One region of the Micromonospora sp. CA-244673 genome, then DNA from elsewhere that is predicted to be linked to it. Evidence: riboswitches for the same ligand, from Rfam matches in the RefSeq annotation. Region 1 holds a riboswitch; the other holds the start of a gene.
The links. A riboswitch is a leader RNA that binds a small molecule or an ion and turns the genes downstream of it on or off. The one in region 1 is predicted to bind thiamine pyrophosphate.
Positions count from the first base shown of each region.

Region 2: another riboswitch for thiamine pyrophosphate. It lies ahead of ACQP12_RS26385 (ECF transporter S component); the one in region 1 lies ahead of thiE (thiamine phosphate synthase).

Region 1 covers NZ_CP192019.1:6,458,065-6,464,466, forward strand. Annotated here, with positions in the region: gene ACQP12_RS29585 (thiazole synthase) at 1-244, opposite strand, end outside; gene thiS (sulfur carrier protein ThiS) at 241-441, opposite strand; gene thiO (glycine oxidase ThiO) at 432-1,520, opposite strand; gene thiE (thiamine phosphate synthase) at 1,514-2,140, opposite strand; TPP riboswitch at 2,135-2,245, opposite strand; gene ACQP12_RS29605 (aldo/keto reductase) at 2,656-3,618, opposite strand; gene ACQP12_RS29610 (ABC-F family ATP-binding cassette domain-containing protein) at 3,640-5,319, opposite strand; gene ACQP12_RS29615 (class I SAM-dependent methyltransferase) at 5,361-5,966, opposite strand; gene ACQP12_RS29620 (hypothetical protein) at 6,093-6,402, shown strand, end outside.
Region 2 covers NZ_CP192019.1:5,774,254-5,780,655, forward strand. Annotated here, with positions in the region: gene ACQP12_RS26375 (aminoglycoside N(3)-acetyltransferase) at 1-632, opposite strand, end outside; gene ACQP12_RS26380 (alpha/beta fold hydrolase) at 629-1,453, opposite strand; TPP riboswitch at 1,531-1,637, shown strand; gene ACQP12_RS26385 (ECF transporter S component) at 1,712-2,290, shown strand; gene ACQP12_RS26390 (ABC transporter ATP-binding protein) at 2,405-3,838, shown strand; gene ACQP12_RS26395 (energy-coupling factor transporter transmembrane component T family protein) at 3,835-4,635, shown strand; gene ACQP12_RS26400 (response regulator) at 4,642-5,292, opposite strand; gene ACQP12_RS26405 (sensor histidine kinase) at 5,289-6,402, opposite strand, start outside.

The sequences.
Region 1 (6,402 bases):
CGGACGCGGTGTAGCAGCCCGCCGTGTTCGGCAGCAGCCGTACCCCGCACCGGTCCAGCAGGTCGAGCAGGCCGCCGGCGGCGGCCGGTGCGGTGTCCACCCGGCGCAGCGCCAGGGTGACCAGTTCGGTGCCGGAGGCGCGGATGGCCTGCTCCAGCACGTGCAGGTTGGCCGCGCCGCCGGTGCCGAGGATGAGCCGGGAGCCGAAGCCGACCCCGCCGATCTCGAAGGACATCCGGCTCACCCGCCCTGGGCGGCGCTGAGCACCTCGACCCGGTCGCCGGCGCGCAGCACGGTCGCCGACCAGCCGCCGCGCGGCACCACCTCGCCGTTCACCGCGACCGCGAGGCCGCGCTCCTGGGCGGTGACCGCGCGGACCACGTCGGCGACGGTCGAGCCGCCGGGCAGCTCCCGTCCCGCGCCGTTGACGATCAGTTCCACCTGGGCTCCTTCCCGAACCGGTCCGGGGTGAAGGGGGCGAGCAGCGGATCCGGCTCGCCGGTGACGATCCACTCGGTGACCAGGTCGGCGGTGACCGGGGTGAGGACGATGCCGTGCCGGTGGTGCCCGGTGGCGACGAGCACGCCGGGCCGGCCGGGCAGCCGCCCGATGATCGGCGCGTTGTCCGGGGTGCCGGGGCGCAGCCCCGCGGTCGCCTCGACCAGGTCGTACTCGGCCAGCTCCGGCACCAGGTCCACGGCGGCGCGGAGCAGCCGGAGCACCGCCCCGGCGGTCACCTCGGTGTCGGCGCGCTCCTCGACGGTCGCCCCGACCACCACCTCGCCGCTGTCCCGGGGCACCAGATAGATCGACTCGCCGTCGGCGTACCCCCGGATCACGTGCCGGAAGTCCGGCGCGCCGCGACCGGGCGCGCGGAGCCGGAGCACCTGGCCCTTGACCGGCCGGACCGGCAGCCCGGTCAGCGCGGCGGCGCCGCAGCCGGCCGCCACCACGGTGACCTTGGCGTCCACCTCGGACAGCGCGCCGACCCGGGCCGGGTTCAGCACCGCGCCGGCCCGCCCGGCCGCCGCCCGCAGCGCGGGGACCAGCCGGCGCGGGTCGACCTGGTGGTCGCCGGGGGCGACCGCGCCGCCGCGCACCCGCGGGGCCAGCGCCGGCTCGCGGTCGCGCAGCTCCGAGGGGCGCAGCGGCGTGATCGGCAGTCCCAACCCCCGCTGGTACGACCAGAGCCGCCGCGCCTCGGCCAGGTCGTCCGCGGTGAGCCCGACCACCAGGGTGCCGTCGGCCCGGTACCCGACGTCGGCGCCGGCCGCCTCGGCCAGGTCGGCGGCGAAGCCGGGCCAGCGGGCGGCGGACTCGGCGAGCAGGCCGGTCAGCTCGTGCTCGCCGAAGTAGGCCTCGGCGACCGGGGAGAGCATCCCGGCGGCGACGTGCGAGGCCCCGGAGCCGGGAGCGGGATCGTGGACGGTCACGCGCAGCCCGCGGGAGGCGCACCGCCACGCGATCGCCAGCCCGACCGGTCCCGCCCCCACGATGGCGACGTCCGGTCGGGTCAGCACGTCAGCGCCGCGATCAGCTCGGCGGTCGTGCGGGCGGGATCGGGGCTGGCGGACAGCGCACCCACCACCGCCACCCCGTACGCCCCAGCGGCTCGCAGCGCCGGCACCGACGCGGCGGTCACCCCGCCGATCGCGATCACCGGCACGTCCACGGCACCGGCCACCGCGCGCAGCCCGGCGGGGCCGATCGGATCGGGGAGGCCCGACTTGGTGGTGGTGGCGTGGCAGGGGCCCACGCCCAGGTAGCTCGCCCCGGCGGCGACCGCCGCGACGGCGCCGCCCGGCTCCCGTGCGGTCGCGCCGAGCACGGCGCCGGCGCCGAGCACCCGGCGGGCGGCCGCTACGGGCAGGTCCTCCGCGCCGACGTGCCCGCCGTCGGCGTCGACCGCCAGCGCCACATGCAGCCGGTCGTTGACCAGGCACGTCGCCCCGTACGGCCGGCACAGGCCGACCACCCGCCGGGCCAGCTCGTACGCCTCCCGGTCGCTGGCGTCGTCTTCGACCCGGACCTGGACGACCAGCTCGGCGCGGGCCACCGGCAGGGCGGCACGCAGCACGGCGAGCGGGTCCCGCCCCGGCCGGGTGTCGGTGATCAGATGCAGTCGTCCCAGGGACGGCACGGCAACTCTCCTCCCTGCGCCGGCATTACCCGGATCAGGTTCGACGGTCGGGGGCTTCCAGCCCCCCTCTCAGCCCGGTGGCACCGGGCTCCCGTGGGTCACTTGCGGGCCTACCGTACGACGTGCGCGCGCATCCGCCAAGGGGCACGTGGGGAATTTCCCACCGACCGTCCCGAGTGGAGGACGGAGACAGCACGTGATCTCCCGGTCACGTCATGCTGTCGGGATGCCCTCGTCCGCCCACGTTCCCCGCCGGCTGGCCTTCCTACCGTTCCGAGGCAGCGCCGCAGTCGCCGAGGGCCTCCTGACCTGGGCGATGCTGCAGGGCCCAGCCTGGTGCCGCCTCCTGCCCGACGTGTACGTGCACCGCGACGGCCACCGCCCGGACGACCATCGCATGTGGTGCGACGCCGTGGCGTTACGCCTGCCGGGGGCGGACGGCGCGGCGCGGCGCGGCGCGGACAGCATGCTGCCCCGGCGGCCGGGCAGGCGGGCCGGGGCAGCGAGCGGGTCGGTCAGAGGATCGCGTCGAGGGTGTCGAGGTCCTCGTCGGTGGGCTGCCAGGTGCCCGCCTCGGCGTTGGCGCGTACCTGCTCGGGCGTGGTGGCGCCGGCGATCACCGAGGTCACGGCCGGGCGGGCGGCGAGCCCGCCGATGGCCACCTGGAGCATGCTGATCCCGCGCTCGGCCGCGTACGCCTCGATGGCCTCGATGGTGTCCCAGTCGGCGGCGGCGAGGCGCTCGGCGTACCGGCCGCCGCCGGAGAGCCGGCTGCCGGCGGGCGGGGTCTCGTCCCGCTTGTACTTGCCGGTGAGCAGGCCGTTGGCCAGCGGGAAGAACGGCAGCATGCCGAGGCCGAACCGCTCGCACGCCGGGATCACCTCGGCCTCGACGGACCGTTCCAGCAGCGAGTAGTGGTTCTGCGCGGAGATGAAACGCGTGCGGCCCTGGGAGGAGGCGGTCCAGTCGGCGTCGGCGATCTGCCAGCCGGCGAAGTTCGAGTTGCCGAGGTAGCGCACCTTGCCGGCGGTGACCAGGTCGTCCAGCGCGGCGAGGGTCTCGTCGATCGGGGTGCCCGGGTCGGGCTCGTGCATCTGGTAGAGGTCGATGTGGTCGGTGTCGAGGCGGCGCAGCGAGGCCTCGACCGCCCGGGCGATGTAGCGGCGGGCGCCCCGGGCGCCGTGGTCCGGCCCGTTGAGCCCGTGCATGTCCATGCCGAACTTGGTGGCGACCACCACGTCGTCCCGGCGCCCCTTGAGCGCCTGCCCGAGGAGTTCCTCGGAGCCGCCCTGCGGCTCACCGTAGATGTCGGCGGTGTCGAAGAAGTTGATTCCGGCGTCGAGCGCAGCGTCGACGACGGCGCGGGTGCCGTCGAGGTCGAGCTTGCGGCCGAAGTTGTTGCAGCCGATGCCGACGACGGACACCACGAGTCCGGAGTCGCCGAGCCGGCGGTAGGTCATCTCAGTCACGAGATCCACCCTATGCCGCCGCGCCCGGCGTCACCTGACGTCCCAGACCGGCTCCGGGGTCTCCACCACCTCGCCGTCGCCGCGGAACAGCACGAACCGGTCGAACGAGCGGGTGAACCACCGGTCGTGGGTGACCGCGACGACCGTCCCGGCGAACGCGTCCAGGCCCGCTTCGAGGGCCTCGGCGGAGGCCAGGTCGAGGTTGTCGGTCGGCTCGTCGAGCAGCAGCAGGGTCGCCCCGGACAGCTCCAGCAGCAGCACGAGGAAGCGTGCCTGCTGGCCGCCGGACAGGGTGCCGAACCGCTGGTCGCCCTGCCCGGCCAGCTCGTACCGGGACAGCGCCGCCATGGCGGCGTGCCGGTCCATGCCGGCCCGGTGTTCGTCGCCCCGCCACAGGATGTCGACAAGCGTCTTCGCCATCAGCTCGGGCCGGTCGTGGGTCTGGGAGAAGTGGCCGGGCCGGACCCGGGCGCCGAGGCGTACCTGGCCGCCGTGCGCGACGGGGGTGAGCGCCGCCGCGCCGTCGACCGGGGTGTTGGCCGGGTCGGGGTCGGTGCCGCCGCGGGCCAGCAGGCGCAGGAAGTGCGACTTCCCGGTCCCGTTCGCGCCGAGCACCGCGAGCCGGTCGCCGTACCAGAGTTCCAGGTCGAAGGGGTAGGTCAGGCCGTCCAGTTCGAGCTGCTCGGCGATCACCGCCCGCTTGCCGGTCCGCCCGCCGGTCAGGCGCATCCGGATGTCCTGCTCCTTCGGGGGTACGGGCGGGGGCCCGGCCTCCTCGAACTTGCGCAGCCGGGTCTGCGCGGCCTGGTAGCGGGAGGCCATCCCGTCGTTGTACGCGGCCTTCTGCTTGTACATGAGCACCAGCTCGCGCAGCTTCTGGTGCTCCTCGTCCCAGCGGCGGCGCAGCTCGTCGAGGCGGGCGTGCCGGGCCACCCGGGCCTCGTGCCAGCTGGCGAAGCCGCCGGGGTGCACCCACGCGCTGCCGCCCTCGACGGCGACCACCCGGTCGGCGGTCTGGGCGAGCAGCTCCCGGTCGTGCGAGACGTAGAGCACGGACTTGCCGGACTCGCGCAGCCGGGCCTCCAGCCAGCGCTTGCCGGGCACGTCGAGGAAGTTGTCGGGCTCGTCGAGAAGGAGCACCTCGTCCGGGCCGCGGAGCAGCAGTTCCAGGGCGAACCGCTTCTGCTGGCCGCCGGAGAGGGTCCGCACCGGGCGCTCCCGGGCGGCGTCCCACGGCAGGTCGAGGACGATGGTGGCGACGGTGTCGAAGAGCACCTCGGCGTCGTACCCGCCGGTCTCGCCCCAGGCGGCCAGCGCGTCCGCGTACGCGAGCTGGGCCTTGCCGGCGGCGCTGCTGTACTTGCCGCGGACCTCGGCCGCCCGCATGGCCGCCTCGGTGTCGGCGAGGCGGCGACCGGCGTCGCGCAGCGCGGGCGGGGCGAGCGACAGCGCCAGGTCGGCGAGGGTCGACTCGTCGCCGATCATGCCGATGAACTGCCGCATCACGCCGAGCCCGCCGGAGCGGGCGACGGCGCCGGTCTTCACCGGCAGGTCGCCGGCGACCATGCGCAGCAGGGTGGTCTTGCCGGCGCCGTTGGGGCCGACGAGGGCCACCTTGGCGCCCTCACCGACCCGGAACGACACCTCGGCGAAGAGTTCCCGGCCGTCCGGGAGGATGTGCCCGACACCTGCCACGTCCACGTATCCCACGCGGGCATCCTGCCCGAGGGGCGGGCGCGGGCGACACCCGATTACCGGGTGACCCGGAGCACCCGGTAGCCCTTCTGGCTGGCGTGCCGCTCGACCTGCCAGCCCTGTTCGACCAGCCAGCGGTGCAGCGAGTCGCCGCCGAGGTGCCGGGCGACGACCAGCCAGGCCACCCCGTCCGGGGTGAGCCGGGGCAGCCAGCGCCGCAGCAGCTCGTGCAGCTCCGGCTTGCCGATGTGGATGGGCGGGTTGGACCAGATCTGGGTGAAGGCGAGGTCGGCGGGTACGTCGTCCGGCGCGGCCACCCGGACCCGGTCGGCGGCCCCGACCCGGGCGGCGTTGGCGGCGGTGAGGTCGCGGGCCCGCTGGTTGACGTCGACCGCCCAGACGGTGGCGGCCGGGGCGGTGCCGGCCAGCACGCAGGTGATCGGCCCGAAGCCGCACCCGATGTCGAGGAGCGGGCCGGTGGCGTCGTGCGCCGGCAGTTCGGCCTTGCGCAGCAGCACCGCCGTGCCGGGGTCCAGCCGGGCGGCGGAGAAGACGCCGGCGGCGGAGGCGAGGGTGTAGTCGCGCCCGGCGACGGAGAACTCGACCTCGCGCGGCTGGGCGGGGGTCGCGGGTTCAGCGGTGAAGTAGTGGTCGCCGGTCACGTCGGGCATTGTCGCACCGCCCGGGAGCGGCGCCCGCGACGGTGCGGCGGGCAGGACGGAACGCCACTCCGCCGGATTTTGCCGATATTACCCACGAAAGGGACAATGGCCCCTACTGTAGCCAACATGGTGTATCGGTACGAGTCCGATGAGGACGCCTTCCTGGAGTACCCGCGGCCCGGGTCGGACCCGTCCGTGCCCGGGGACGTGGCGGCTCCGCCGGCGGGTCCCTCGCCGTCCCGCTTCCCCACCCCGTCGCTGCCGCCACCGGTCCGGCCCGCCCCGGCGGTCGAGGCCGCCCGGGCGCCGGCCCCGCCGCCCCCGGCCCCGGCACCGGCGCCCAGCCGGCCCGCCCCGCCCCGGGAGCCCGCCCCGGTGCCGCAGCCCACGCCGGTGGCGCCGCCCGCACCACCGGTGCCGCAGCCGACGCCCGCCG
Region 2 (6,402 bases), 680 kb from region 1:
CACACCCACTCCCGGCCGCCGTCGCCGGTCAGCACGGCCGCGCCGCAGCGCTGCCGGGGCGGCGCCGGTTGCCGGTACTCCGCCAGGTGCAGGGACGTGTTGCTGCCGTGGTCCACGCCGAGCAGCAGCACGTCGGCGTCGAGATCGTAGAGGCGGGCCAGCGGGGAGCCCTCGCCCAGCATGTCGGCCCGCGCATGGCCGTCGACGATCCGCGCCGCGGCCGGCCCGAGCGCGGCGAACGAGACGAACGGATGGTCGCTGCGCCGCGCCCCCGGCCAGGTGCGGACCAGCTCGGCCAGCGCGCCCATGAACCGGCTCGGTGTCACCGCCGGGTCGAAGCCGGGCGTCTCGTCGCGGATCACCGGCCACCAGTCCGCCGGCACCGGCGGGTTGCTCCACCCCGCCGGGTCGCTGTTCTCCGGCGTGTGGGTGGGCACCACCACCGTGCCGGCCGGGCCGAGCACGTCGCGCAGGGCGAGCAGCACGGCCTCCGGGCCGCCGCAGAGGAAGCCCAACGGGCGCAGGGAGGCGTGCACGAGAACGGTCCCGCCGGGGCGTACCCCCAGGTCGCGGAGCTGGGCGGCGAGCGACGCGCGGGTGTGCGGCCGGGCCGGCGCGGGGCTCGCGGTCATCGGCCGGCGCGGGCCAGGATCGCCGCGGCCAGCGGGCCGGGCGCCTCGTCCGGGATCCAGTGGGTGACGTCGGGCAGCACCACGAAGCGGTAGTCGCCCGTGACGTGGGCCGCGCACGCGTCGGCGGCGGTCCGCCCGATCGCCACGTCCCGGTCGCTCCAGACGAACGTGGTCGGCACGCCCACCGGCCCGACGGCCTTCATGTCCGCCCCGGTCATGGCCCGATACCAGTTCAATGCCGCGGTCAGCGCGCCCGGCTCGCGCATCGGGTCGGCGTAGCGGGCCACCCGGTCGGCGTCACCCGCCCCGGACAGCATCCGGCGCAGGGTCGCCGCGCGGAACGCCAGCAGCACCTTCTCCGCCTTGCCCGGCTTGCGGAACAGGGCGATGTAGGAGGAGCGGGCCTTCTGCCGCGGGTCGGTGGCGAGCGCATGCCCCATGGCGGCCGGGTGCGGCACCGACACCGCGGTCAGCGTGCGCACCCGCTCCGGGTGCGCCGCCGCCAGTCCCCACGCCACGATCGCGCCCCAGTCGTGGCCGACCAGGTGGGCGGCGGTCACCCCGAGCGCGTCCAGCACGGCGGCCGCGTCGGCCACCAGCTCCGGAATCCGGTACGCCCCGACGTCCGCCGGCCGGGCGCCGGGCGAGTAGCCGCGCTGGTCGAGCGCGTAGGTGCGCAGCCCGGCCGCGTGCAGCGCGGGGGTCACCTCGTCCCACTCACCGGAGTGCTGCGGGAAGCCGTGCAGCAGCAGGACGGGCTCACCGCCCTCGGGGCCGCCGGTGCGTACCTCGAACGTCAGCCCTCGCGCCTCGACCCGCATGGCCGCCACCCTAACGGGCGATCGCCCTGCTGGGCCCGACGGCGGGGTCGGTGCTAGCGTCTGCGACGAGACAACTTCACATCCGACAGGGGAGCGCACAGCGCTGAGAGTGCGGGCCGGTGCCCGCAGACCCTCGAACCTGATCTGGGTAATGCCAGCGCAGGGAGTTCGGTCGACCTCCAGCCGCGCCGCCGTCCGGTGACCACCGGGCGCGGCGTGCGTCTTCTCCTGGTTCGCCTCACAGAACTGGGAGCAACCATGGACAGCACCAACCGGTGGCGCACCATCGACATCGTCGTGGCCTCCGTGCTCGCGGTGGCGTTCGGCATCATCTTCTGGGCCTGGGGCCTGCTCTGGAACGGGCCGGCCGACGCCGTTCCGCTGCCCGGTCGCGCCGTCCTGTACGGCGTCTGGCTGGTGCCGGCCGTGCTGGGCGCCCTCGTCGTCCGGAAGCCGGGCGCGGCGCTCTTCACCCTCACCCTGGCCGCGCTGGTCTCTGTGGCGCTGGGCACGAGCTGGGGCTGGACGATCGTCGTGCAGGGCCCGCTGGAGGCGGCCGCCGCCGAGCTGGCTTTCGCGCTCTTCGCGTACCGCAGCTACCGGCTGCCCGTGGCGCTGCTCGCCGCGACGCTGGCCGGTCTCGCGGCGGCGATCTACGACGTCTTCGTCTGGTACCCGGGCACCGCGTGGGGCAGCTTCCGCCTGCCCTACATCCTGCTGACCGCCGCCAGTTCGCTGGTGGTGGCCGGACTGGGCAGCGTCGCCCTCACCCGGGCCCTGGCCAACACGGGTGTCCTTGACCGCTTCCCCGCCGGCCGCGAACGCGCCGCCGTCTGACCGCCCCCGCCGACCGCGTTGATCAAGGAGTTTGCGTCGGCCGAGGCGGTTTTCCAGACGCGAACTCCTTGATCAACCAAGCTGGGGCCGGAAGGGCCGGAGGGAGGTGGCGCGGTGGGAGCCGTGAGCCTGCGGGGGTTCGGGTGGCGGCACGCCGGGCGGAAGGGCTGGGCCGTGCGCGGGGTGGACCTGCGCGTCGAGGTTGGCGAGCGGGTGTTGCTGCTCGGGGCTTCCGGGGCCGGTAAGAGCACGCTGCTGGCGGCGCTGGCCGGGTTGCTGCCGGAGGACTCCGGCGAGCAGGAGGGCACCGTCGAGATCGACGGGCTCGACCCGCGCAAGGCCCGGGAACGCGTCGGCGTCGTCTTCCAGGACCCGGAGAGCCAACTGGTGATGGCCCGCTGCGGCGACGACGTGGCGTTCGGGTTGGAGAACCGGGGGGTGCCCGCCGACGAGATCTGGCCCCGGGTGGACGAGGCGCTGCGCCGCGTCGGCTTTCCCTACCACCGGGACCGGCCCACGGCCGCGCTGTCCGGCGGCGAACAGCAGCGGCTCGCCCTGGCCGGGGCGCTCGCCCTGCGGCCGGGACTGCTGCTGCTCGACGAGCCCACCGCCAATCTCGACCCGGCCGGCGCCACCCTCGTCCGGCAGGCCGTCGCGGACGCCGTCGACGCCGACACCACCCTGATCCTGGTCGAGCACCGGGTCGCCGAGGCGCTGCCGCTGGTCGACCGGGTGGTCGTGCTGGAGCCCGGCGGCGGCGTGCGGGCCGACGGGCGCCCCGACGCGGTCTTCGCCGCGTACGGCGACGCGCTGGCCGACGCCGGGGTCTGGGTGCCCGGCCACACCGTGCCGCCCCGGCACGCCAGCACGCCGCCCGGCGAGGTGTTGCTCACCGCCGACCGGCTCGGCCTGCCGCCCCGGCTGGCCCCCACCGACCTTCGGGTACGCGCCGGCGAAGCGCTCGCCGTCCTCGGCCCCAACGGCGCCGGCAAGTCCACCCTGGCCCTGCTGCTCGGCGGGCTGCTCCGCCCCGGCACCGGTACGGTCACGGCCACCCCGGCCCTGGCCGGCCGGGACGCGGGCACTCCCCCGCACCGCTGGCGGGCGCCCGCCCTGGCCCGGCGGATCGGCTCGGTCTTCCAGGACCCGGAGCACCAGTTCGTCACCGGCACCGTCCGGGACGAGCTGGCCCTCGGACCCCGCCGCACCGGCCAGCCCGAGCCCGCCGTGACGGCGACGGTGGACGCCCTGCTGGCGCGGCTGCGCCTGGACCGGCTGGCCGGGGCCAACCCGTACACCCTCTCCGGCGGCGAGGCCCGGCGGCTGAGCGTGGCGACCGCCCTGGCCACCGCGCCCCGCCTGCTGATCTGCGACGAGCCCACCTTCGGCCAGGACCGGCGGACCTGGCGGGAACTCATCGACCTCTTCGCCGAGCTGCGCGACGCCGGCCACGGCGTCGTCGCGGTCACCCACGATCCCGACTTCGTGGCCGCGCTCGCAGACCGGACCCTCACCCTGGAGCGCCGGACGCCCGGAGGCCGGTCGTGATCGGCGTCGAACCCGTCGCGGCGGCGGGCGCGCCGCTGGCCCGGCGCAACCCGGTGGCGAAGCTGGCCGCCGCGTTGCTCTTCTCGGTCGTCCTGATCGCCACCCTGGACCCGGTCGCCCCGGCGATCGCCATCGCGGTCGAGTTGGCCGTGCTGCCGCTGTTCGGCATCCGCTACCGGGTGCTGGCCCGGCGGGCCTGGCCCCTGCTGGCCGGCGCCGGCGGCATTCTGGTCACCCTGGTGCTCTTCGCCGCCGACCGGTCCGGTCCGGTGCTGCTCACGGTTGGTCCGCTGCTGGTCACCCAGGGAGTGCTGGTCACCGCGCTGGGCCTGGTGCTGCGCATGCTCGCGGTGGCGCTGCCGGGGATCATCGTGTTCGCCACCACCGACGCGACCGACCTGGCCGACGCGCTGATCCAGAACGCGAAGGCGCCCGCCCGGTTCGCCATCGGGGCGCTGGCCGCGTTCCGGCTGGTGCCGCTGCTGGAGGAGGAGTGGCGGATGATCAGCATGGCGCGCCGGGCCCGGGGCGTGGACGCCGGCCGCAACCCGGTGGCCAAGCTGCGGCTGTTCGGGTCGACGGCGTTCGCGCTGCTGGTCGGGGCGATCCGGCGGGGCACCCGGCTGGCCGTCGCCATGGACGCCCGGGGCTTCGACGCCGGCACCCCGCGTACGGTCGCCCGGCGGCAGCGCTTCACCCGGGCCGACACCCTGCTGGTCGTCGCCGCCGGGGCGCTCGGCGCGGCGGCGCTGACGGTCAGCGTGCTGCTGGGCACCTTCCGCCCGCTGATCGGCTGAGCCCCGCTACCGCCGCGGCTGGGCCACCCCGCTCCGGTACGCCAGCACCACCGCCTGCACCCGGTCCCGCACCCCGAGCTTGGCGAAGATGCGGTTCACGTGCGTCTTCACGGTCGCCTCGCCGACGAAGAGCCGGTCGGCGATCTCCCGGTTGGACAGGCCGAGGGCCATCATCCGCAGCACCTCGGTCTCGCGCGCGGTCAGGTCGGCGAGGCTCGGGTGGGCGACCACCGACGCGGTCGCGGTGTAGTGGTCGATCAGACGGCGGGTGATCGACGGGGAGAGCAGGGCGTCGCCCCGGGCCGCGGTCCGCACCGCCTCGGCCAGCTCGCGGGGCGGAGTGGTCTTGAGCATGAACCCGGAGGCGCCGGCGCGCAGCGCCCGGTAGACGTACTCGTCGAGGTCGAAGGTGGTCAGCATGATGATCCGGATGTCGCTCCGCGCCGCCAGGATCCGCTCGGTGGCGGCGATCCCGTCCACCGGTGCCATGTGGATGTCCATCAGCACCACGTCGGGAGCGAAGCGGGTCGCCAACTGCACGGCCTCCTCGCCGTCGGCCGCGTCGGCGACCACCTCGAGGTCCGGCTGGGCGGTGAGGATCAGGCGGAGCCCGCCGCGCACCAGCGCCTCGTCGTCGGCGATGAGGACCCGGGTCATCGGGTGGTCCCTGCCGTGGCCAGTGCGCCGGCCGACGCTTCGGCGTCGAAGGGCAGCGTGACGCGTACCTCGAAGCCGCCCCGCGGGCGGGGACCGGCGTTCACGGTGCCGCCGAACAGCTCCGCCCGCTCCCGGATGCCGGTGAGGCCGTGGCCGGTGCCGGCGTTCCGCCGGGCCGGGCCGGCACCGTCGTCCGTCACGTGCAGCCGGAGGGCGTCGCCGGCCACCTCGATCGACACGGCGACGGCCGCGCCCGGCGCGTGCCGGGCGGCGTTGGTCAGCGCCTCCTGGAGGATCCGGTAACCGCTGACGTCGGCGGCGGCCGGGATCGCGTCGAGGTCACCCGTGACGGTCACGTCGACCCGCCCGCCGGCCAGGGTCACCCCGGCGGTCAGCCCGTCGATCCGCCGCAACGACGGCAGCCCCTCCGGGGCCGCCTCCGCGCCGCGGAGGATCACCAGCAGCCGGCGCAGCTCGGTGACCACCTCGCGCCCGACCTCCTGCACCGCGTCGAGGGACGTCCGGGCCTGACCCGCGTCCGAGTCGAGCACCGCCTGCGCCGCGGCGGCCTGCAGCACCATCACCGAGACCCCGTGCGACACGATGTCGTGCAGTTCACGGGCCACGCGCAGCCGTTCGTCCGTCCGGGCGGCGGCCTCCCGCTCGGCGGCCAGCGCCACCAGCCGGGCCGCCTGCGCCCGCCGCATCCGCACGGCGTATCCGGGGCCGAGCACGGCGAGCCCCACGAACAGGATGAAGACCCAGTCGGAGTCGCCGGCCATGGCGTTCTCGATGCCGAGCGGGAGGAGATAGCCGGCCGCGGCGACCGGGACCGCGGCCCGGCCACCCACCGCGACGCAGGCGAAGGTGGCCGCCACCAGCGCCAGGAGCGGCACGACCGGCCACTCCGGCAGGACCGGCGTGAAGCTCTGCGCGGTGAAACAGGCCCCGGCGACCACGGCGGCCGTCCGGGGGTACGCCGTGCAGCCGGCCACCGCGAGGCCGTAACCGACCAGCAGCACGGTGAGGACGGCGAGCCAGCCGGTGGAGAGCGCGGCGAGGTCCGGCCCCTCCCCCTCGACGTAGCCGGCCAGCGGGACGTACAGCTCG